Regions from separate parts of the Paenibacillus lacisediminis genome, predicted to be linked through region 3. Evidence: riboswitches for the same ligand, from Rfam matches in the RefSeq annotation. Region 3 holds a riboswitch; each other region holds the start of a gene.
The links. A riboswitch is a leader RNA that binds a small molecule or an ion and turns the genes downstream of it on or off. The one in region 3 is predicted to bind glycine.
Positions count from the first base shown of each region.

Region 1: another riboswitch for glycine. It lies ahead of sdaAB (L-serine ammonia-lyase, iron-sulfur-dependent subunit beta); the one in region 3 lies ahead of gcvT (glycine cleavage system aminomethyltransferase GcvT).
Region 2: another riboswitch for glycine. It lies ahead of ACLD72_RS28390 (amino acid permease); the one in region 3 lies ahead of gcvT (glycine cleavage system aminomethyltransferase GcvT).

Region 1 covers NZ_JBKIAX020000004.1:489,983-497,651, reverse strand. The annotation lists gene ACLD72_RS10990 (S8 family serine peptidase) at 1-4,712, opposite strand, end outside; glycine riboswitch at 5,326-5,433, shown strand; gene sdaAB (L-serine ammonia-lyase, iron-sulfur-dependent subunit beta) at 5,641-6,306, shown strand; gene sdaAA (L-serine ammonia-lyase, iron-sulfur-dependent, subunit alpha) at 6,326-7,207, shown strand.
Region 2 covers NZ_JBKIAX020000022.1:34,043-41,711, forward strand. The annotation lists gene ACLD72_RS28380 (DUF1835 domain-containing protein) at 1-490, shown strand, start outside; gene ACLD72_RS28385 (TerC family protein) at 661-1,425, shown strand; glycine riboswitch at 1,564-1,644, shown strand; gene ACLD72_RS28390 (amino acid permease) at 1,786-3,135, shown strand; gene hprK (HPr(Ser) kinase/phosphatase) at 3,183-4,097, shown strand; gene ACLD72_RS28400 (LacI family DNA-binding transcriptional regulator) at 4,568-5,578, shown strand; gene ACLD72_RS28405 (M24 family metallopeptidase) at 5,703-6,875, shown strand; gene ACLD72_RS28410 (sugar ABC transporter ATP-binding protein) at 6,872-7,669, shown strand, end outside.
Region 3 covers NZ_JBKIAX020000021.1:51,194-58,862, forward strand. The annotation lists gene ACLD72_RS27965 (glutamate-5-semialdehyde dehydrogenase) at 1-1,165, shown strand, start outside; gene proC (pyrroline-5-carboxylate reductase) at 1,234-2,094, shown strand; gene mtnB (methylthioribulose 1-phosphate dehydratase) at 2,134-2,787, shown strand; gene gcvH (glycine cleavage system protein GcvH) at 2,893-3,288, opposite strand; glycine riboswitch at 3,488-3,591, shown strand; glycine riboswitch at 3,592-3,734, shown strand; gene gcvT (glycine cleavage system aminomethyltransferase GcvT) at 3,839-4,969, shown strand; gene gcvPA (aminomethyl-transferring glycine dehydrogenase subunit GcvPA) at 4,989-6,353, shown strand; gene gcvPB (aminomethyl-transferring glycine dehydrogenase subunit GcvPB) at 6,341-7,669, shown strand, end outside.

The DNA of each region.
Region 1 (7,669 bases), on a different contig from region 3:
GCGAAGGAGCCCGCGTCTCCGGCGGCAACCTCAGTGCCGTTAACGGTTAGCTTGCTCAGATAATCGTCCAGCGCGGTACCGGCCACATTCAGCACTTCCGAATTGGTGCGGAATCCGTCTCGCGGCGAAACGATGTCGAGCTGCGGTGCGGCGTTATCGAGCGTCACCGTCAACGGGAGCGAACGGTCGGTCGTTTTGCCGTTTACGATGACCTCCGCGCTCAGCTTGTTCACGCCGGGATGCAGTTCGATATTCAAGCTGAACTGCCCGTTTTCCACGGCCGCCGTACCGGCCGGTTCCGTGCCGTTGTACAGCTTAACCGTCGCTTCATTCGCCGGCGACGTTCCCGTTACGGCAATCGTCGGCTGATTCGTAAAGGAGCCGGCCGCCGGCGAAGTGATGACCGGCGCGTTCACCGGGTAGCGCACGATGGCGCGGATCATGATGTTGCCGTCTTCCTCGTCCGTCTGGCTCCAGACGCCGCTGACCCGCTGCCAGCTGCGGCTGGCGTTCGGACCGTTCTCATCGGCCGCCAAACCCGGCGCGCTGGTGCCCGCCAACGTTTGGAGATACACGATGTAGAAATCGCCCTCGACCGTCACCGGCTCCGGCAGCGCAAGCGTTGTCCACTGGTCGTTGCGCAGCGCCGTGCCGTCAAACGGTCCCGCCAACTGGCGGCCCGGCGAGCCGTCCGGCCCGGAGGCGTCGAATACGGCGTACTGGAACGCCGTTCCGCCCGGTACAGGCCATTGTTCGTTCCAGAACCGGATAGAGGCGCCAGTCACTTGTGCCGCACCGGATTCCGGCGTCATCCTCACCGCCCAGGCGTTGCCTGTGGAGTTAAAGGACCAGGCGTTTTCCGCCGTGCCGTCGTCATAGCCGATTTCGCCCGGCAGGCCGATGAACGGCTTCAGCGCGAGCGATCCGTCGGCGCTGCCGTCCGGCGGCACGGTGACGGTGATCGTGCCGCTGTAATAGTCGCTCGCCGTCACCGCCAGCGTGTACGTTCCTTCCAGCACCTCCAGCGAGAAGCCGCCGTCCTCTCCGGTACGCTGCGGGGCGATCGCCGCGTCCTCAAGCACGATTACGGTAGCGTCAGCGATCGGCTCGCCGCTGCGTTCGTCGGTAATCGTACCGGCAATTTGCCCTTTAGGGATCGCCTGCAAATTAAAGTTGGCTTTCGCGCTCTTCTGATCTTCAATCTTGACCGGCAACGTTTGCGGGTAATAACCGTAGGCTTCCGCTTTTAACGTATAATCGCCGGCCACATGGGTCAGGCTGTATTTTCCGGACGCGGGGTCCGTTTTTACGGAACGTCCCGTTTCCACGACCGTCACGGTTGCGCTGGCCGGCAGGCTGCTGACGCCGGCTTCGCCGCTGCCCTCCGTTTTGCCGGCTGCTTCGTTATATTCGCTTTTGGTGGTGCGAATCAGCTTGTAGGCGGAGCCGGGTTTGTCCGCTTTGGATTTTTGCGCGTTGATCTCGGCAACCACGTCTTGGGCAATCTCCGTCTCCGGCGCATTCACACTGAGCACCTGGACGTTGTCGATATACCAGCCCGCCTTCGTGACGCTGTTATCCGTCTTCAGCCGGAAGCGGATTTTTACCGCTCCGCCGGCATATTCGTCCAGGCTGTAGTATACCGGGCTCCACTGATTGCCATTCGTGCTGTGCGAAAATTTGCCCAGCTGGATCCAGGTCGCGCCGCCGTCGGAGCTGGCTTCCACGTACCCATAATCATAGTTGCTTTCGATTTCAAACCAGTGATCGAAGGCCAGCGTGGCGTTGTCCACTCCGCTCAGATCGATGGCGGGGGACACGAGCGAGTAGTCCGCTCCATTCGCGTAGGTTCCGTCAAGATCCGTGCCCCACACGTTCGGGGGAGATACGGCGCTGCTTGGACCGGGCGCGGACGGTGTGCCGCGTTCCCATTTGTCCTGCGTGCCGCTATGGGTCCAGCCGCCGTCATCGCCGCCGTCAAAATCGTCGCTGAACAGACTGACCGGACGTTGGATCGTCAACGCAATTTCGTTGGATTTTTTGCTTTCGTTGCCGCTGTAATCGGCCGCGGTGACGGTATAGTAATACGTGGCTCCGGTCACGGTGGAAGCGTCCGTATAAGCCGTTTCCGCCGTCGTGGCGATCGCTTCGTAGCCCGTTCCCGAAGTCACGGAGCGATACACCGTATATTCTTTCACGTCTTCATCGGCCGGGGCAGACCAGGAAAGCTCCGCGCTGCCGACGAAATTGACGGAACCGCTGAGCCCGCCGGGAGCCGCCGGAGCAGTGTCGTCCGGAGCTTGCAGCGACAGGTCGTCAAGGTACCAGCCGGCTTTTTGCACCGAACCGTCGGACGTTAGATTGAATTGCAGGTAAACCTGCTGGCCGGCATAAGGGCGAAGGTCGATATATTGCGTTTTCCAACCGCCGCTCGTTCCCGTAAATTCGGCTACCGGCGCGAAAGCGTAATCGCTGTCTTCGGAGGCGATATACACTGTGCCGTAATCCCGGTTACTTTCAAGATCGTACCAATGTTTAAAAGAAAGCAGCGCCCCTTCCGGACTTCCGGTCAAGTCGATCGGAGGCGCCAGCAGGTAGGAGTTGGCGTTGGCGGCGTAAGTGCCGGTCAGGTTCGTCGCGTACACTTTTTCCCCGGAATGGGCGCTGCCCGGGCCGCTAACCGGCGTTCCCCAGGCCCACGTGTTTCCGGTTCCGCCGGTCGCATATCCGATCGCATCGGTCTCAAAATCCTGCTCGTATCCGGGCTGAATTCCGGCCGACACGGTCACGGAATACGGGTCGCTGTCAAAGCCGTTGCCCCCGTAATCGCTGACCCTGATGTAATATTCGAGCCCCGCGGTTCCGACCAGGAAGGACGGGACGGTGGCTTCATAGACGCCGTCCTGGCTCGTGCCCGACACACGCGTCGCCGGCAGGTATAAATAATGGCTGGTTCCTGCCTCCCGGGCGTAAAATTCAACCGAGGTCACAGCGATATTGTCGGTCACATGGGCGGTTAACGTTACGTCGAAACCTTCATATATTAATGATGGCGGAGTATGCTCCAGCACCGGCTCTTCGAAATCGTCACCGGCGGTTACGACCCGGCCGGACACCGATCCGACCCCTTCGAGCACGGAACCGACAGCATCCAGCGCGTTAACGATGCCATGGCCGTACCCATTGTTCGGCGTGCTCGGGAACTGGCTGTCCGTGCGCGGTGTCGCCGTGTCGGTCAGGATTTGTTCGAGATCGTCCACCGTCAGCGAATGGTTGGCCTGCAGCAGCAGCGCGGCGATCGCGGTCGTATGCGGACCGGCCATCGAGGTGCCGTTCCAGCCGCCTTCATAATCGCCGCCGGGTACGGAGGAGCGGATGTTGACGCCCGGTGCGGAAACCTCCGGCTTGATCTCGCCGTAAGGCGAAGGGCCAAGTAAGGAGAAACCGGCCAGGTTGCGGTTGATGTCCGTCGCCCCTGTGGCGAATGCCTCCGGATAGTTGGCCGGATTGGCGACGGAACCGGGACCGCCCGGATTGGTGAGAGTCGTATTTCCGGCGGAAAATTCGGGGAAAATCTGCGCGTCCCGCCAGGCTTGTACAATCGGGCGGAACCAATCGTCCCGCTCTGGCCCCCCGCCCCACGAGTTGTTGACAACATCGGGAGCGAGCTCGGGATGGAGGTTGCCTTCCGCGTCCACCGGAGCGAGCAGCCATTGCCCGCCGTCCAGGATGATGGCGTCGGTGGTCGACGGGTTAAAAATGCGCACCGCGATCCATTTTGCCCCGGGCGCTACGCCGATCTGGTTCGAGCCGTCGGGCTCCGATCCGACCATTGTGCCCATCGTGTGGGTGCCGTGCCCGTCGCTATCCACCGGCAGCGATGCGTGGCTGTGCGGGTCGTACCAGTTCAGCTCGGGATCGACGATGTTCCCGGAAGCATCGAACCCGCGCCATTTAGCGCGCAAAGCCGGATGGGTGTATTCTACGCCGGAGTCGAGGTTGGCGACGACGATCCCGCTTCCGTCAATGCCTTGGGCCCAGACCTCGGGGGCGTTGACCTGGGCGATGTTCCATTCGACGCTGCTCGGCTTGACAGCTGCCGCCCCGGCGTTATCGGCCACGGCATCCTTGATGGGTGTCCCTTGACCGGCCGCCGCCTCCTGCTTGTCGATTTCCACCTTATCCAGAAACCGTTCTTCGTTGGGGAGAATCTTTTCTACTTCAGGAAACAGGGCGACTTGGTCAAGCACCTCTTTTGTGCTTGTCACCGCCATGGCGTTTACGATAAAGTAGCTTTTATAATCCTTAACCTCTCCGGACTTTTGCTCCTGACTCAAATAGTTATCCAGGCTGACCTGGGTGCGTGAAGCCGTTTCACGCAGGGCGCTGATGACGGAAGTCCGGGCCGACATTTTAGCGGCCGAAGGCGTCGCTTTTTCGGTTGCGGCTTTTTGCAGGGCCAGCTTGGAAACCGAGGCTGTATCGGTTTGTTCTTTTAATTTAACGAGATAAGTCACGTAATCGTCCTGCTTGAACTGCGTCGTCAGTTTGCCATCGATCTTGGCTTCGGCGATGTGCGGCGCGCTGGATTTTAGACTGGTTTTGGCCGCAGCGCCGTTGGTTTCGGCATAGGTCACAGGAACAAAAGTAAGCACAAGGAGGATCGACATACCGAGTGAGAAATTTTTACGGAATCTTTTGAATCGGATCAACTTCTTCACTCCCTTTACTAGGTTAATGGTTCTTTCGAGAAATCCTCTTGTGGCAGCCCGGAGAATTGCTGGCTGTCAGTTAAAACCGGACACGACCTGAGCGACTTTGCGAAAAAAAACGAATGATATCTACGTAATTCCAAGCATCACCTCCTTTTATGGGAGAAAAATTAACATGAACAAATCTCTGAGTTGGGAAAGAGAGTCACTTCGGGTAGCGGGCAGTAGAAATTTGGCGTTTGGGCCCGGTTTATAACACAGGCCGAATAGGACATAACCAAAACGTGAAGCGGAAAACGGTGAGGTATCGGCGATAAATTCAGGCTTTCGTTGAACTACCGATGATGTTGAGGTTGGTCGAATTATAAAATCGATAGGAAAAGTAGGTTATTTTCAATAAAAAATAAAAATAGGTAAATAATGGTTTGTTTTGGAAATAGTATATCTTTGAAAATGAAAATGTACAAGTAGGATTTTGCGAGAATATACATATTTTCATAGAAAAATAGGAATATTTTACTATATTATTTGGCGTTTAGTTGAAAATGTATGTTAGATATATTGACATATAGTGTTTTTCGTTTTACATTAATTACAAAATGATAAGGAGCGAATGAGGGTCATGGGAGAGTCCGCTTGGGAAAGGCGGCACCGAAGGAGCAAATAGCCGGCCATGCGGGGCGGCTTTGAATCTCTCAGGTACAAGGACCATGGCCTGACGCGACTCTGGAGAGAGCGAAAGCCACCCAAGGGGTACGTGTTTCCGGCTCACGGACACATTAAACTCTCAGGTAACGGGGACAGAGAGAAGGCAGCAGGCCTTTTTTCTGTCCTTTTTAACGTTGAGGACTGTCATGTTAGGGAAAACTGAAAGTAAGATTTTTGCAAAATGGTGAAAACAAAGATTTGGGGAACGGGGAAGATGACCATGCGGTTTAAAAATGTATTTTCGATTATTGGTCCGGCGATGATCGGGCCGTCCAGCTCCCATACCGCGGGGGCGGTGCGGATTGGGCGTTTTGCGCGGCAACTGTTGGGAGAGGCGCCTTACGAAGCGCGGATTTGTTTCTACGGCTCGTTTGCGGAAACGTATCAGGGGCACGGCACGGACCTGGCCATCGTCGGCGGAATTTTGGATTACCGCACGGATGACGAGCGCATCCGGAACTCGCTGCAAAACGCGGAAGAAATGGGGATGAAGCTTGATTTTACAACCGGTGTTCAGCCGGGGACCCATCCCAATACGGTAAAAATCGCGCTCACCGCCGGAAACGGCAAGGCCGAGGTGACGGGGGCGTCGATCGGCGGCGGGAACATTGCGATTCAGGGCATCAACGGGTTTGAGGTCAAGTGTTCGGGCGAACTGCCGACGCTTGTGATTGAGCATGCCGACCGCCAAGGCATGTTGGCCGGCATCACCGCGCTATTCAGCCGGGAGGACGTGAACATCGGCTATATCATTACCGACCGGAAAGGAAGGACCGAAGAAGCCCTGACCGTCGTCGAAGCGGATGGCGCGATTCCGGGCACTCTTATTGATGAGGTTAAAAAGCTTCCGCACGTAAGCCGGGTGGCTTACATCGATTTAACATAAAGTGAAGGAGTAGGTAAACATGCGTTTTCGGAATTTGCGGGAGCTCGTCGCTTTGTGCGACAAGGAGTCCCTGACGATTTCGCAAGTCATGCTGCAGGATCAGGCGGCGGAAAGCGGCCAGAGCGAAGCGGAAATCATGGCAGCGATGGCCGAGTATTATCAAATAATGAAAGAGGCCGTGCGCAAAGGTTTGACGGAGCAAATCACCTCAACGAGCGGGCTGACGGGCGGCGATGCCAAAAGGGTAAACGAATACCGCGGCAACGGGGAGCCCGCCGTGGGGGACATCGCCTGCCAGGCGATGGCTTACGCTTTGGCGGTTTCCGAGGTTAACGCTTCGATGGGGCGGATCGTGGCCACCCCAACGGCCGGTTCCTGCGGCATCATTCCGGGGGTGTTCGTCAGCGCCCAGGAGCGCTTCGGCTGGGAGGATGAGCAGCTTGTGCGCGGTTTGTTCTGCGCCGGGGCGATCGGGTACGTGATCGCCAACAATTCGTTTATCTCCGGCGCGGAAGGCGGATGCCAGGCGGAAATCGGCTCCGCGATCGGCATGGCGGCGGGCGCGATGGTTGAGCTGCGCGGGGGAACGCCGGAGCAGGCGGTGCACGCCGTCGGCTTGGCGCTGAAAAATACGCTGGGCCTGATCTGCGATCCGGTTGGCGGCCTGGTGGAAATCCCCTGCATCGTCCGCAACGGCTTCGGGGCGGTAAATGCGCTCGCGGCCGCCGATATGGCGCTTGCCGGCGTGCGCAGCGCGATTCCGTCCGACGAGGTCATCGACGTCATGCTGGAGGTCGGCTCCGCGATGCCCAGCCGGCATCGGGAAACGGCCCAGGGCGGCCTGGCCCAAACGCCTACCGGCCGCAAAATTATGAAGGAGCTGCGGAACCGGAGAAAATAAGCAAGTAAGAGTCCTGGTCCTCGTAAAAGAGGGCCGGGACTTTTTTGTGTTGAGGCTGCAGAGGCGCATCGCAATGTGTGATCGGGGCGTTGCCGCACGGGACGTGGCCGCACTGCGATTGCCGCACTGTGATGTGTCGTACTGTGATGTGTCGTACTGTGATGTGTCGTACTGTGATATGCCGCACTGTGATGTGTCGTACTGTGATGTGTCGTACTGTGATGTGTCGTACTGTGATGTGTCGTACTGTGATATGCCGCACTGTGATGTGTCGTACTGTGATGTGTCGTACTGCGATGTGCCGCACTGTGATGTGTCGTACTGTGATATGCCGTACTGTGATGTGTCGTACTGTGATATGCCGCACTGTGATGTGTCGTACTGTGATATTGCCAAACTGCGGTGTTGTCGAGTTGTGGTGTTGCCTGCCGCACCTCGTTGATGAGGCTGCGCTTCTAACGG
Region 2 (7,669 bases), on a different contig from region 3:
GGACATCGAGAAGCATATTGGAATTTTGCGGTTGGAGACATCGATTCTTCCTTTCGTGCATTCGGCATTTACAATGCATTTGAACCGGCTTCCGTCGTCGGACAATGGGTTGGGAATCGTTGAGCAAACCACGTTAGAGCTTGTAAATAACGGAGTGCAAAAACCTGCTGAATTGTTTAAGGAAGTGGGAGAAAGGCTGCACGAATTGGGAATGGGGGACGTGGAGTTTCGGTACCGGCTAAAAACGATGGCGGAGCTGCCGAAGCCACTTCTGGAGGCCGAGGGGCCGGATTATTTTATTGGCGGGCTTCCTTCCGCGAAAGACGGTACTGTCGCATTAACCAATTTCGGACAGGAAGTTCTATCGGGTGAAAAGGACTGGTTACAGGAAAAGGGAGTGGATGAGTGGTATGGTGGCTTGTCATTAACGAAGGATATGGGATGGCGCTGGGATCGAAGCGAGAAACGGTTAGTTCGCATTGAAAATTAATGTTAAAAGCAGGAGGAAGTAACGATGTTATTCTCATCGTAAAAAAATGAACTGTATCGGGGGGATATTTCGTATAACATCTCGTATACCCATTGCTGTACAAGTCAATATTATCTACGTGCAGCATTGTCGGTTGACAAAACTTGCTTTGCAAAGGGGAGATGGAGTAAATGTGGTTGGAGTATGCCTGGGCACTACTCATTCTTATCGGTTTGGAAGGATTGTTGTCGGCCGACAATGCGCTCGTTCTTGCGGTCATCGCGAAACATTTGCCGGACGAACAGAAGAAACGAGCGATTAACTATGGAATCATGATGGCCTTTGTCTTTCGTTTTGCCGCGTTATTTGCGATTTCCTTTATTGCTAACGTCTGGCAGGTGCAGGCGATTGGCGCGGCTTATCTCCTATACTTGGGGTTAAAGCACATCATCCAAGCGCGATTCGGCAAGAAGAATGAGGATGTGCACAAGGACACGAAACAAGAGGCGGCAGGGAAAAGTTTTTGGCCTACAGTAGGAAAAATTGCGCTGGCAGACCTTGCCTTTGCGATCGATTCCATCCTGGCTGCGGTGGCGCTTGCGCTAGGGCTGCCTGACTCGCCGCTTGGCGATTTCGGGGGGATGGACGCGGGGCAATTTATCGTTGTATTGCTCGGCGGAATTGCAGGCCTGATCTTAATTAAATTTGCAGCTACTTGGTTTGTAAAACTGCTAGCCCAACGTCCGGCGCTTGAGACGACGGCTTATGCGATCGTTGCCTGGGTTGGAGTAAAGCTCGCCGTCATCACCCTTGCCCATGAGGATATTGGGGTTTTGGATCCTCATTTCCCCCATAGCACGGTCTGGACGATTGTCTTCTACGCTGTCTTGGTGGCGATCGCCCTAATTGGGTGGTTTGCACCCAGCAACAAACCGTCTAAGGCAGGTAATGCCTAACGGGCATTCGCCGATGGGAAGTATCTCGTTGACAAAATATATCACTGCGAGTAATATTGAAAAATATTTAAATGGGTTGTTACAATGAAAAAATTAAATAGTTAGCAAGCTATGATTGCTATGGATCGTACTATAGCAGGAGCAGCTTCTGGAGAGACCGCGGGAATTCCGCGGCGCCGAAGGGTTCACAATCTCAGGCAAAAGGACAGAAGAGTACTAAATATCTATTTGTTATTCGAAAATAGTTGATAACAAAACTTATTTATTATTCTTATGACCAGGAGATTGGAGCGCATCCAGTCTCTTTTTTTATTGGCGTTAATCATTGTTCAACTTTTCACGTTTAAGGGGGAGTTTGGTTTGGCACAACAAGAATTAAAGAGGGATTTAGAAAATCGGCATGTTCAACTCATTGCTATTGGCGGTACCATTGGTACGGGATTGTTTCTGGGATCGGGCAAAGCCATTCAACTGGCAGGTCCGTCCATTATTTTTGCTTATTTCATCGTGGGGATCGCCATATTTTTTGTGATGAGGGCGCTAGGAGAACTCCTGCTGTCCAAAGCAGGTTATCAATCTTTTACGGATATTGCCGAAGACTATCTTGGGCCGCGGGCCGCTTTTGTAACGGGATGGACCTATTGGTTTTGCTGGATCATGACAGCTATGGCCGATGTGATCGCGGTTGGGGTGTATGTTCAATATTGGTTTGATATTCCGCAATGGGTGCCTGAAATCATCTGCTTAATTATTTTATTGGGGCTCAATCTGTTAACTGTAAAAAATTTTGGCGAATTGGAGTTTTGGTTTGCTTTAATTAAGGTAGTGACGATTCTCGCATTAATTGCCATTGGGGTGATCTTACTGGTCATAGGATTCAAGACAGATGCAGGAATGGTTACGGTCAAAAACATTTGGGGACATGGGGGCATATTTCCAAACGGAGTTCCGGGTTTCTTGCTTTCCTTCCAAATGGTTGTGTTTGCCTTTGTTGGCGTGGAGTTGGTGGGGGTATCGGCCGCGGAAACATCCAATCCGGAAAAAAACATCCCCTCGGCGATTAATAAAATTCCGCTTAGAATTTTATTTTTCTACGTTGGCGCGATTATTGCCCTATTGTGCATTAACCCCTGGACGGAACTAAGTCCGGCAGAAAGCCCTTTTGTTAAAACGTTTAGTTTGGTCGGGATTCCGATTGCTGCGGGAATTATTAACTTTGTTGTATTAACTTCAGCCGCTTCCGCTTGCAACAGCGGGATGTTTTCAACAAGCCGAATTTTATATAATTTAAGCAAGAATAACCAGGCTTCGTCCCATTTTGCCAAGCTGAATAAAAATCATGTGCCCAGAAATGGGCTATTGATCTCCACACTCGTCTTGTCCGGGGGAGCTCTATTGAGCAAGCTTATTCCGGAGCAGGCGTTTGGCGTCGTGACCACTATTAGCGCCATTTGTTTTATTTGGGTTTGGGGTGTGGTTCTCGTTTGTCACATCAAGTATAAAAAGACGCAGCCAGAGTTGCAGGCAAAATCGAAATTTAAAGCACCATTTACCCCCTTTGTTAATTATGCAGTTCTGACGTTGTTTGCTATAATTCTTATAATTATGCTGGTTGCCAAAGAAACACGCATGGCCTTATTATTGACACCCTTATGGTTTATTCTGCTGTTTGCATTGCATTATTCGAATCGAAGAAAAGCGGGTAAATAATCATAAACAGTGTCATTCCAGAATCATTAATAATTGGGGAGAACAAGATGAAGACGATCACGGTGCAAAGTCTTGCGGAAACGTTTCATATGGAAGTGCTAGCCGGGGCCGGCCGTATGGACCGTGTGATTACCCGTCCACGGGCGCATAGACCTGGGTTGGAGTTTGTGGGGTATTTTGATTTTTTTCCGATGGAGCGGGTGCAAGTGCTTGGCCGTAAGGAAGTTAACTATTTATTGACCTTAACCGTAGAAGAACGCAAGCTGCATATCGGCAACATTGTCAAATATCATCCGCCATGCTTTATTGTGACGTCGGGGCAGCAGGAGATCCCCTATCTGACCTTGTTCTGCGATCAGGAGGGGATTCCGCTGCTAAGGACCGAGGAGACGACAACGGAGTTTATCGCCAAGCTGGACAGCTATCTGGTCAAAGCGCTTGCGCCGGAGATCTCGATCCATGGGGTATGTGTGAATGTATCGGGCATAGGCGTCCTGCTCCGCGGCAAATCCGGGATCGGCAAAAGCGAAACCGCCCATACGCTCATTAGAAGGGGCCACCGGTTCGTTGCGGACGATATTGTGGTGTTGAAGAAACTGGGCCCGGCCACTTTGCTTGGAACGCATAATGAAACCACACGCGAATTCCTCGCGCTGCGCAGCATCGGCCTGATTAATGTCGTACGCCAATACGGGCGCAGGGCTTTTCAGGACGAGACGCGCATTGTACTCGACATTGAATTAGCGCCATGGAGGGAAGACTCTCTGAATAATGAGCTGGAACTGGAGCCTCAGTTCACGGAATATCTTGGCGTCAAGATTCCGCATATCGAAGTCCAGCTCCAGCCGGGACGGGATGTGGCCGGTCTGATCGAGGCGGCGGCCAACAATTGGTATCTCAAGCAGTTTGGCTACAGTGCCGCCGAAGAGTTCATGCAGCGGATCGAAAACAAAATGCAGTAAGCGCGGTTGGATTACAAATAGAAAAGACGTAGAGCGTTTCCTCATTAACCGGGTGAGCATAAAGGTAGAAGAATAAGAAAAAGTCTCTTAATTGCTGTCTCTGTGCATCATTCAGTCTGGTAGCGCCAGTCAACTGAGCAAACTGAAAGAATAATTCTTCATAAAATCATTCATTACGCTGTACGAAATATTTTGGCCAATAGATGTCGTCCTGTTGATGGTAAACAACAGATAATATAATATCAGTTTTTCATATACGTCCAAATGTTCAAAAAAGGCGTTTCAAAAACTCTTAATAATCCGGATTTGATATGAAAACGGTTTTATAATTTTCCTCCAATAGTTAAAAAAGTGTTTACAAATAGAAATGCCAATGATAAACTCTAGTTGTAAAAACGTTATTACAAATGCGCATTTTATGATTTGCCCAACCGGGCAAATGAGTTTCGACAGGAACGAGAGGGACGAATATGTACAAGCCGCTTACGATTAAAGATGTAGCGAAAAAAGCGAAAGTCTCCGTATCCACCGTTTCCCGGGTTATCAATGGACTTGATCGCGTAAAGCCGGAAACTCACCGGAGAGTTATGGAGGCAATCGAAGAATTGAATTTCGTGCCCGACAAGACAGCGGTATCCATGGTGAAGAAAGAGACGAAAACAATTGTATTGCTCGTGCCGGATACGATGAATCCCTTTTATACGGCGGTCATTCAAGGCGCGGAGAACGAAGCAAGAAAAGACGGGTACCTGCTGTTTGTGTGCTCCACTAACGATGATCCCCATACAGAAGAGTCCTACATCAATGAGTTAATCAGTAAAAATGTGGATGGTTTCATTATCATTCCTTGCCAAGAAAGCCATCTTGCTTATTCGCAGATCCAAAAGCCGATTGTTTTTGTTGATCGCAACTACTTAATCAATATTAACCACAGCGTAACGATCGATAACTTCGGAGGCTCGTATCAGGCGGCGCAGCATTTAATTGATTACGGTCATGAGAGAATAGCCATTATCTATGGAGAACCTCTATACCTCAATCAGAAGGAACGCTTTTGGGGATTCGAACGGGCGCTCCGCGATAACGGACTCCCTGTGAGCGCTTCCTATGTGAAAGAAGGCGATTGGCTGGAGGAGCATGGATATAAATCAACGGTGGAGCTGCTGTCTCTCGACAATCCGCCAACCGCTATATTCTCAGCCAACAACTTGATTTGCAAAGGCTCGATTAAAGCGATCAGAGATTTGCAGCTTAAGCTTGCCGAGGACATTTCATTAGTTGGATTTGACGATCATGAGCTGGCGAGCTTTATGATGCCGCCTGTTACCGTGATTGATCGGCCCAATTTGGAAATGGGAAAAGCCGCGGCGGAAATATTGCTGAGAAGCCTGAAGAATAAAAACTCCGAGCAGGTAGGTCAGAAAGTTGTTTTGGGAACGTCGTTGATCGAGCGGAGCTCGGTAAAGAAAATTAAAAAGTAATTACAAAGTTTTCTAACTATTTGCGTTTGTGATAACGTTTTTACAAATGTTTAATATTAATGATTTGTAATAACGTTTTTACAAAATAAATTATGAGTAAAGTACTAAAAGGAGATGAAGAATATTGAAACCGTTTATACCTCTTGAAGAATTCCAGGACAGGGTTATTCGAATTCAAACAGGCATGAAAGAGCAAGGGTTGGATTTGCTTCTCGCCTTCGGGAACGAGGCGGAGCCCCAATTTGTCCGGTATCTGTCCGATTATTGGCCTTCTTTTGAATCCGCGGGCGTCTTGATTCCGGCTGAAGGCACACCTGTTCTATTGATTGGTCCGGAAACCTTGACTTATGCGAAAGATCGTTCCAAGATTCCGGATATTCGCCGACTGCTTGTATTCAGGGAGTCCTCAGACCCGGAATATCCAGGAAGTAAACTGGACACGTTTAAGTCGGTTATATCGGAATTGATGGATCACGCGCCGAAGAAGGTGGGAATTGCCGGATGGGCCATTATTCCGCAAACCATATTTAACGAATTTTCGAAAGCGGTTACAGAAATGGGCGGGGAGTCTCCTGTTAAGGCGGATCAAGTCATGATAGCCGTCAGAGCGATTAAAAGCGAGAATGAATTAAATTGTATGCGTGAGGCATACCGGATTACAACAATCGGACTTGAAGCGGTGCTGGATCAATTGCGCCCAGGCATGACTGAATTGCAAGCAAGGGGAATTGCTTTGGCTGCAATGTCCGAAGCCGGGATGGAATCGGAGGCTTATCCGTTCTGGTGCTTATGCGGAGACGGAACGAATCAGGCGATAAGCCGTTCGCGTCACAAGCCGCTGGAGAAGGGGCAAATTATTCAGCTTCAAGTAGGGGCAAGATATAACGGATATGCCTCCAGCATTGGGCGGCCGCTGGTTTTTGGCAAGGCTGCAGATGATACAAGAACTTTAATAGAAGCGGGCATTTCCGGACAAGCCGCCATTCTAAACACGCTCAAAGCAGGGATACCTGCCAAAGAAGTTAGCAAAGCATATGAGGCGGCCATTGCCAAAGCTGGGTATTCCGATTGGCTGCTGTACGGACCATGCCATGCTACTGGTCTAATGGAAGGAGAGCCGCCATGGATCGAATCGAATTCCACCTGGATCCTCCAGAAGAATATGACGTTCTGTGTAGATGTTTTTTTAGGAAGCAAGGAGAAGGGAATTGGCTTACGTTTTGAAGACGGTGTGATAGTAACCGGATCAGGCGTTGAGGAGTTCTCGAATTTGCGGAGGGAGGTTATTGAATTGTGAACACCCTGACTGCGCAAAGCCCCATTTTATTGGAGACACAAAACATTCAGAAGTCGTTTATGGGACATGTTGCGTTAGGAGACGTCAGTTTTTCGTTAAGGGGTGGAGAATGTCTTGCGCTTGTAGGTGAGAATGGCGCAGGCAAAAGCACACTGATGAAAATATTGTCGGGGGTCTACAAGAGGGATCATGGTTTGATCAAGATCAAGGGTCAGGAGGTGCAGATAGGAGATCCCAAGGCGGCTCAAAGGCTCGGAATCAGCATTATCCATCAGGAGCTTCAGCTTATCCCGGATTTAACAGTATACGAGAATATTTTTCTCGGCAGGGAGCCTGGCAGAGCGGGGATCATTAACGATGCGAAGATGATTCACGAGACACGCAAGCTGTTGGAGTCAATAGAGGTGGCTATTGATCCAAAGTCGCTCGTGAGACAGCTGACAATTGCCGAGCAGCAGGTTGTGGAAATCTCCAAAGCTTTATCTCAGAACGCCGACATCATCATTATGGATGAGCCGACTGCTTCGTTAAGTTTGACCGAGGTACAGCAATTGTTCGGCATCATTCATCAGCTGAAGCGCGAAGGGAAAGGGATTATCTATATTTCGCACCGGCTGGAAGAGTTAAGAGTTATTGCAGAGCGGATCTGCGTGCTGCGAGACGGGACGCTCGTAAAGGAACTGCCTTGCGATGCGGAAGTTGACGAGATTATTGAACATATGGTGGGCAGGAAAATAACAAATCTGTATCCGGAACTGAATTCGGAAATTGGAAACTGCCTGCTTGAAGTGGAT
Region 3 (7,669 bases):
AGCCCTGCTGGCCGCCGCCAAAGCGCTTGTGGACGGCAGCGCCGCGATCATCGCGGCCAACGAGGAAGATTTGCGGCGCGGCCGGGAGAACGGCACTTCTTCGGCGATGCTGGACCGGCTTGCTTTAAACGAGCAACGCATTGAAGGGATCGCCGAAGGGCTGCGGCAAATCGTCGCTTTGCCCGATCCGGTCGGAGACGTGCTGGAGACGATCGACCGCCCGAACGGGCTGCATATCGTGAAGAAGCGTGTACCGCTCGGCGTCATCGGGATCATTTATGAAGCCCGCCCCAATGTTACGGTTGATGCAATGGGACTTTGCCTCAAAACCGGCAACGCGGTCGTGCTGCGCGGCGGCTCCTCCGCCCTCGCCTCCAACCGCAAAATCGTCGAGCTCATCCATGAGGCCTTGCGCGGCACCGCCATTCCGGTCGACGCCGTGCAACTTATCGAGGATCCAAGCCGCTCGTCCGTCGACGAAATGCTGAAGCTGAACGGGCTGCTGGATGTCATCATCCCGCGCGGCGGCAGCTCGCTGATCCAAACGGTCGTGCAAAACGCCACCGTGCCGGTGATCGAGACAGGAGCAGGTATCTGTCATACGTATCTGGACGCCGCCGCGAACCCGGAAATGGCCGCTTCCATTGCACTCAACGCCAAAGTACAGCGTCCATCGGTATGCAATTCGATGGAAACGCTGCTTGTTCACGAAGACTTCGCATCCCGGCATCTGGCCGAATTGGCGGACCGCTTCAAGGAGGCAGGCGTTGAGTTAAGAGGCTGCGCAGCGACGAGACGCCTTATAGCCTGGGCAAATCCGGCAACCGATGAAGACTATGCGACCGAGTACAACGACTATATTTTGAATGTGAAGGTCGTTCGCAATTTGGAGGAAGCGCTGGATCACATCCGCCGTTTCGGCACCAAACACTCGGAATGCATCGTTACTGAAGACCGGCACGCCGCGGAGCTTTTCCAGCAGGAAATCGATGCCGCCGCCGTGTACCACAATGCGTCCACCCGGTTTACGGACGGCTTTGAATTCGGTTTTGGCGCCGAAATCGGCATCAGCACGCAAAAACTGCATGCCAGAGGGCCGATGGGCCTGCCTGCGCTGACATCCAGCAAATATATCGTTACGGGGAATGGGCAAATCCGGGAGTAAACCGGCAATTAGCCTAAAAAAATCCCCCTTAGCCAATATCCATTCTCTACATCAGGAGGTAATTGACCATGAATCCGAACATATCCCTGGCCTCCGCCTCGATTTGCTTTTACGGCGCCGGTTCGATGGCCGAAGCGATCGTGCGCGGACTGATCCATAAAGGCGTCGCCGGCGCGGACCAGATCGCCATGCTGAACCGCTCGAGCCAGGAACGGCTTGCCTATTTATCGCAGACTTACCGCGTGTCAACTGCAAACGAGGAAGCCGCTAAAAACCGGCATCTTCAAGAAGCTTCGATCATCGTCCTGGCGATGAAGCCGAAGGATGCCGGCGAAGCGCTTAGCGAACTCGGCCCGATGCTGCGCGAAGGGCAAATGATCGTCTCCCTGATCGCCGGCCTGTCGATCGCGACGATCCAGGCGCTGCTTGGCAGCAACATCCCGATCGCCCGGACGATGCCGAACACGTCCTGCTCCATCGGCCACGGCGCAACCGGAATCTCCTTCTCCGCCGAAATATCGAAGGAGCAAAAAGCGCAGGTGTTGTCTATGTTTCAAGCGGTCGGTATGGTTAGCGTGATTCCGGAGGAACGGATGGAAATTCTGACCGGTGTTTCCGGCAGCGGGCCCGCATATATTTATTACATGATGGAAGCGATGATCGAAGCGGGTATGGAAGGCGGTCTTTCCCCCGATCAGGCGCGTGAGCTGACGGTGCAAACGGTGCTTGGCGCCGCCCTGATGATGAAGGAAACCGGCGAAAATCCGGCCAAGCTCCGGGCCGACATCACCTCGCCAAACGGCTCGACCCAAGCGGCGCTGGAGGTGCTCGAAGCGGCCGGCTTCCGGCCAAACGTGAAAGCCGCGGTGCACCGGGCCGCCGAGCGGTCTTTGGAAATGGGCGAGGCGGTTCGAAAGTCGCTTCTGTAAGCCATTATTTTGGGTGAAGCACGAAGGAGGACGGCCAACATGAATTTTTCGGACATTCCGTTGGAAGAAAAACAAGCTGCGCTCAGCGAACTGCGCGGCGTCAAGGAACGGCTTGCCGCCCGCGGCTGGCTTCCGGGCTTGAGCGGCAGCTTGTCCGTTCGGGTCGGCGGCTTCGCGCCGGGCAATTATCACTTCGCGGTGACGTCGGGCATGAAGGGCCAAACGAAGCTTCCGGCCGAGGAGTTTCTGTTTGTGGACGCCGCTGGTACGCCAAGTGAAGCCACAAAACTGACGCCCGGCGAAGATGTGCCGATTCACGCGAAAATCTACCGGATGACCGGCTGCGGCGCGATTCTCCACGTGCACACCGTGTTTAACAATGTGCTCAGCGAATATTTCGGCGACGAAGGATTCGTCCAAATACAGGGCAACGAGCTGATCAAAGCGCTGGGCATCTGGGAGGAGGACGCCGCTGTCCGCATCCCGGTCGTGCCGAATTACGCCGACATCGCCGAGATAGCGGGGCGGATTCCCGCCGCGCTCGACACCCGCGTTCCCGGCTTATTGCTGCGGGGCCATGGCATCTACGCATGGGGCTCCACCGCATTCGATGCCGTATCCCGCCTGGAGGCCTTCGAATTTATGTTCGAGGCGATTTACCGCTCCCTCCTGCTTCCGCCCAAACGTAAATGACCGGACCAAGCAACCTCGCGGCCAGCAAAGCAAAAATACGCAATGCGATAAGCAAGCCGCATCCTCATCGCTGACGCGAGGTTATTTTTGCCTGTCACAGGCCCTCTATCTTTCGAGAAACTCCGCATAAGCTTTAGCATCCATCAATTTGGAAAAAGCGGCGGCGGGGTCTTCATGGAGTTGAATCCGCACCATCCAGCCCCCGTCGTAAGGTTCTTCATTCACCAGCTCGGGCGCCGTTTCCAGCTCGTTGTTAATCTCCAGCACCGTTCCGCTGACCGGCGTAAACAAATCCGCCACCGTTTTGACCGATTCGATCGTGCCGATCCCGTCCTGTGCTTCCACTTCCGTTCCAAGGTCCGGCAGCTCCACAAACACGATATCGCCCAAGCGATGCTGGGCTACGTCGGAAATGCCGATTTTTGCCGTTCCATCCCCCAAATCCAGCACCCATTCATGTTCGTCGCTATACCATAGATTTTCCCTAATATTAGCAGACAAGCTCATTCCTCCTCTTTCCGGATATTTCTCGTTCAGATTATTCCAACCCAGTCAAGATGTCAATATTACTAACATAATTTATAGATTTGCAAAAATGAAAGCGTTGCAGTATACAAAACCAAAATAAAATTTATATTTTTATGATAAGTTTATTGACATATTTCGCGGTTTTGAGTATTAATGTAGATGTAATCAGCGGTTGAAGGCAGAGGGAGAGATTACAATTCCAGCAAATTGTAACGCCGAAGGAGCAAGCCGCACGGAAGCGGTGAATCTCTCAGGCAAAAGGACTTCTGCCGGACGCGTCTCTGGAGAGAATTCGTCTTTTAGGGTTTAAAGGCGGATCACCCAAGGGGAAACCTGCTTCTTCTTTAAAATGCCGGGGAGCAAGATGCCTGGTGTTTTGCAGCAGGGTAACTCTCAGGTACAAAGGACAGAGCCGGAAATATCCGATTCGTTGCCAGTCGGAATTTCTTGGCCTGTCTTTTTATTTTTTTCATGATATGCGCAGGTAAAAATACGGCCCACTACGGCCAAACGAGGTGATGAGATGTCCGAACCCCTACTGCAACGAACGCCGTTATACTCTTGTTACGGCCGATATGAAGGCGTGCGCTGCATCGATTTCGGCGGCTGGGAGCTGCCGGTGCAGTTCAGCGGCATTCAAAAGGAGCACGAGGCCGTGCGCGAGCGGGCCGGCTTGTTTGACGTATCGCATATGGGCGAGTTTTACGCCGAGGGTCCCGGAGCGGAAAGTTTTTTGCAGCGGATGACGACGAACGACGTGAGCCTGCTGGGGCCGGGAAAAGCTCAATACACCCTGCTCTGTTATCCGGACGGCGGTGTCGTCGACGATCTGCTGGTGTATAAACGGGACGAAGGCAAATACATGCTTGTCGTCAACGCCGCAAACATCGACAAGGATTGGGAATGGCTGCGGCGGCATCTGCCCGCCGAAGGCGTCAGCCTGCGCAACGTTTCCGCAGCCACGGCGCTGCTGGCGGTCCAGGGGCCGCTGGCCGCCTCCATCCTCTCCCCGCTGTGCGAAGGACATGATCCCGGCGCTTTGCGCCCCTTCACGTTTTATCCTGAGGCCCGGGTCAGCGGCATTAAAACGCTGCTCTCGCGCACCGGCTATACCGGCGAGGACGGGTATGAGCTTTATGCGGCTGCGGAAGACGCTCCGGCCCTTTGGGACGCGCTGATGCGAGCCGGCGAGGCCCACGGGCTCGTGCCGGCGGGGCTCGGCGCCCGGGATACGCTGCGTTTTGAAGCCGGCCTCCCCCTCTACGGGCAGGAGCTGTCGCAGCGTATTTCGCCGCTGGAAGCCGGCCTCGGCCGGTTCGTGAAATGGGACTCTGGCTCGTTTATCGGGCGCGAGGCGCTGCTCCAGCAGCGTGAAGAAGGCGTTCCGCAGCGGCTCGCCGGTCTGGAGATGATCGACCGGGGCATCCCGCGCACGCATTATCCGGTTTTTGCGCCTGGCATCGAGGGCCCAATCGGCGAAGTAACCACAGGCACGCAAGCGCCGACGCTCAAAAAAAGCCTCGGACTGGTACTGATCGCCAGCGCCCACGCGGCGGCCGGCACCATACTCGAGGTGGAAATCCGCGGCAAACGGCTGAAAGCCCAAGTCGTCCCCCTGCCATTTTATCGCCGAAACGCACTCGCCAAGCCGTGAAAGGAGAACGAGAAAACCTATGCTAAAACACCGTTATTTGCCGCTGACCGAACAAGACCGGAACGAAATGCTGGAAGCGATCGGCGTCCCTTCGCTCGAAGCGTTGTTTCAGGATATTCCCGGGGAGATCCGTTTTAAAGGCGAGCTGCCGGTTTCCCCACGGCTCGACGAATACACTTTAACCCGGCACATGTTCGCACTTGCCGCGCGCAATGCCGACACCGACCGTTACGCCAGCTTCCTCGGCGCGGGCATTTACGATCTTCATATTCCTTCCGTCGTCCAACATGTCATTTCCCGTTCCGAATTTTACACGGCTTATACGCCGTACCAGCCGGAGATCAGCCAGGGCGAGCTGCAGGCGATCTTTGAGTTCCAGTCCTATATCTGCGAGCTGACCGGCCTCAAGGTGGCCAACGCCAGCATGTACGACGGGGCGACAGCCCTCGCTGAAGCCGGTTCGCTGGCTGCGGCCGCCACCCGGCGCAAACGGCTGATCGTGGCCCGGACCGTCCATCCCGAGGCCCGTGAGGTGCTGGCAACTTACGCACGCGGCCTGAATCTGGAGATCGCGGAGGTCGGCTGGGAGGCGGGCGTTACCGACCGCAAGGCCTTGGAGACGGCCATTACGGAAGACACCGCCGCCGTGCTGGTGCAAAACCCGAATTTCTTCGGTTCCCTTGAAGATATCCGTTCCATCGGCGAGCTAATTCATGCGCGCGGAGGACTCTTGATCGTCAGTTGCAACCCGCTGTCTCTGGGCCTGCTGGAAGCGCCGGGCAAGCTGGGCGCGGATATCGTCGTTGGCGACGCGCAGCCGCTCGGCATCGCACCTTCCTTCGGCGGCCCGACCTGCGGATTTTTCGCCGTAGCCGACAGCTACATGCGCCGAATGCCCGGGCGGATCGTAGGGCAGACGACCGACAGGAACGGCAAGCGCGGGTTCGTGCTGACCCTGCAAGCCCGGGAACAGCATATCCGCCGCGAAAAAGCGACCTCCAACATCTGCTCCAACCAGGCGCTGCTCGCTCTCGCCGCGTCCGTGTATATGTCGCTGATGGGCAAACAAGGCATGGCCGAGGTCGCGGAGCTGAACCTGCAAAAAGCACATTACGCCAAAACGCGCCTGGCTTCCATCCCGGGCGTAAGCCTTCCCTTCCCGGCCCCGGTTTTTAATGAATTCGTGATCCGGCTGCCGGAAGGCGCCGATCCGCAGCGGCTTCAACAAAAGCTGCTCGAGGCCGGATTTATCGGCGGCTACGATCTGGGGCGCAGCTATCCCGAACTCGCCGGACATGTGCTGATCGCCGTGACCGAAAAACGCAGCAAAGCGGAAATCGACCAATTCGTCAGTGTAATGGAGGAATCGATATGCACGAAATAAATGAAACCAAACCGGAGGAATTGCTTATTTTCGAACGCAGCCGGCCCGGAAGGATCGGTTATTCCCTGCCGGAATGTGACGTTCCCGCCTTGCCGAAGGAGGAGCTGGTGCCGCCGGAAATGCTGCGCCGTGATGGGCTTTCGTTCCCGGAAGTGTACGAGGTTGATGTCGTGCGCCATTATACCGCCTTGTCCCGCCGCAATTTCGGCGTCGATAACGGGTTTTACCCGCTCGGTTCCTGCACGATGAAATACAATCCGAAAATCAACGAAGATGTGGCCCGTTACCCCGGTTTCGCCAAAATTCATCCGTATCAGCCGGAGGACAGCCTGCAGGGTGCGCTGGAGCTGATGTACCGGCTGCAGCGGGACTTGGCCGGGATTACGGGTATGGACGAGGTCACCCTGCAGCCGGCCGCCGGAGCGCACGGGGAATGGACGGGCCTAATGATGATCCGCGCTTATCACGAAAGCCGCGGTGAGAAGCGGACGAAAGTGATCGTGCCGGACTCCTCGCACGGCACCAATCCGGCCAGCGCTGCGGTCGCCGGCCTTGAGACGGTGACCATCCCTTCGACTGAGCGCGGCATGGTCGATCTGGACGCGCTGCGGGCGGCCGTTGGCGAAGATACCGCCGCCCTCATGCTCACCAACCCGAACACGCTTGGCCTGTTTGAGCAGCAAATCGTGCAGATCGCCGAAATCGTCCATACGGCCGGCGGGCTGTTGTATTATGACGGCGCCAACTCAAACGCCATCATGGGGATTACTCGTCCTGGCGATATGGGCTTTGACGTCGTCCACCTCAACCTGCACAAAACGATGAGCACGCCGCATGGCGGCGGCGGCCCCGGCGCCGGTCCGGTCGGCGTCAAAAAGCGGCTCGCGCCGTTCCTGCCCGAGCCGACGGTCGTCCTGGATGAATCATCCGGTCGTTACGCCATTCGCGGCCGGCGTGCGGAGGGGGCTGGCGAGTTGACCGGAGCGAGCGGTTCGGCAGCCTCCATCGGCCGGGTCAAAGCGTTTTATGGTAATTTCGGCATTCTCGTTCGCGCTTATGCCTATATCCGCAGCCTGGGCCCGGAGGGACTCCGCCAGGTTTCGGAAAACGCCGTGCTGAACGCCAACTATATGATGAAACGCTTGGCTCCTTATTACGAGATGCCTTACGAGGATCAGCCGTGCAAACACGAATTCGTCATGTCCGGCAGCGGGCTGGCCCAATACGGCATCCGCACGCTTGACGTCGCCAAGCGGCTGCTGGACTTCGGCTACCACCCGCCGACCATCTATTTTCCGCTGAACGTCGAGGAATGC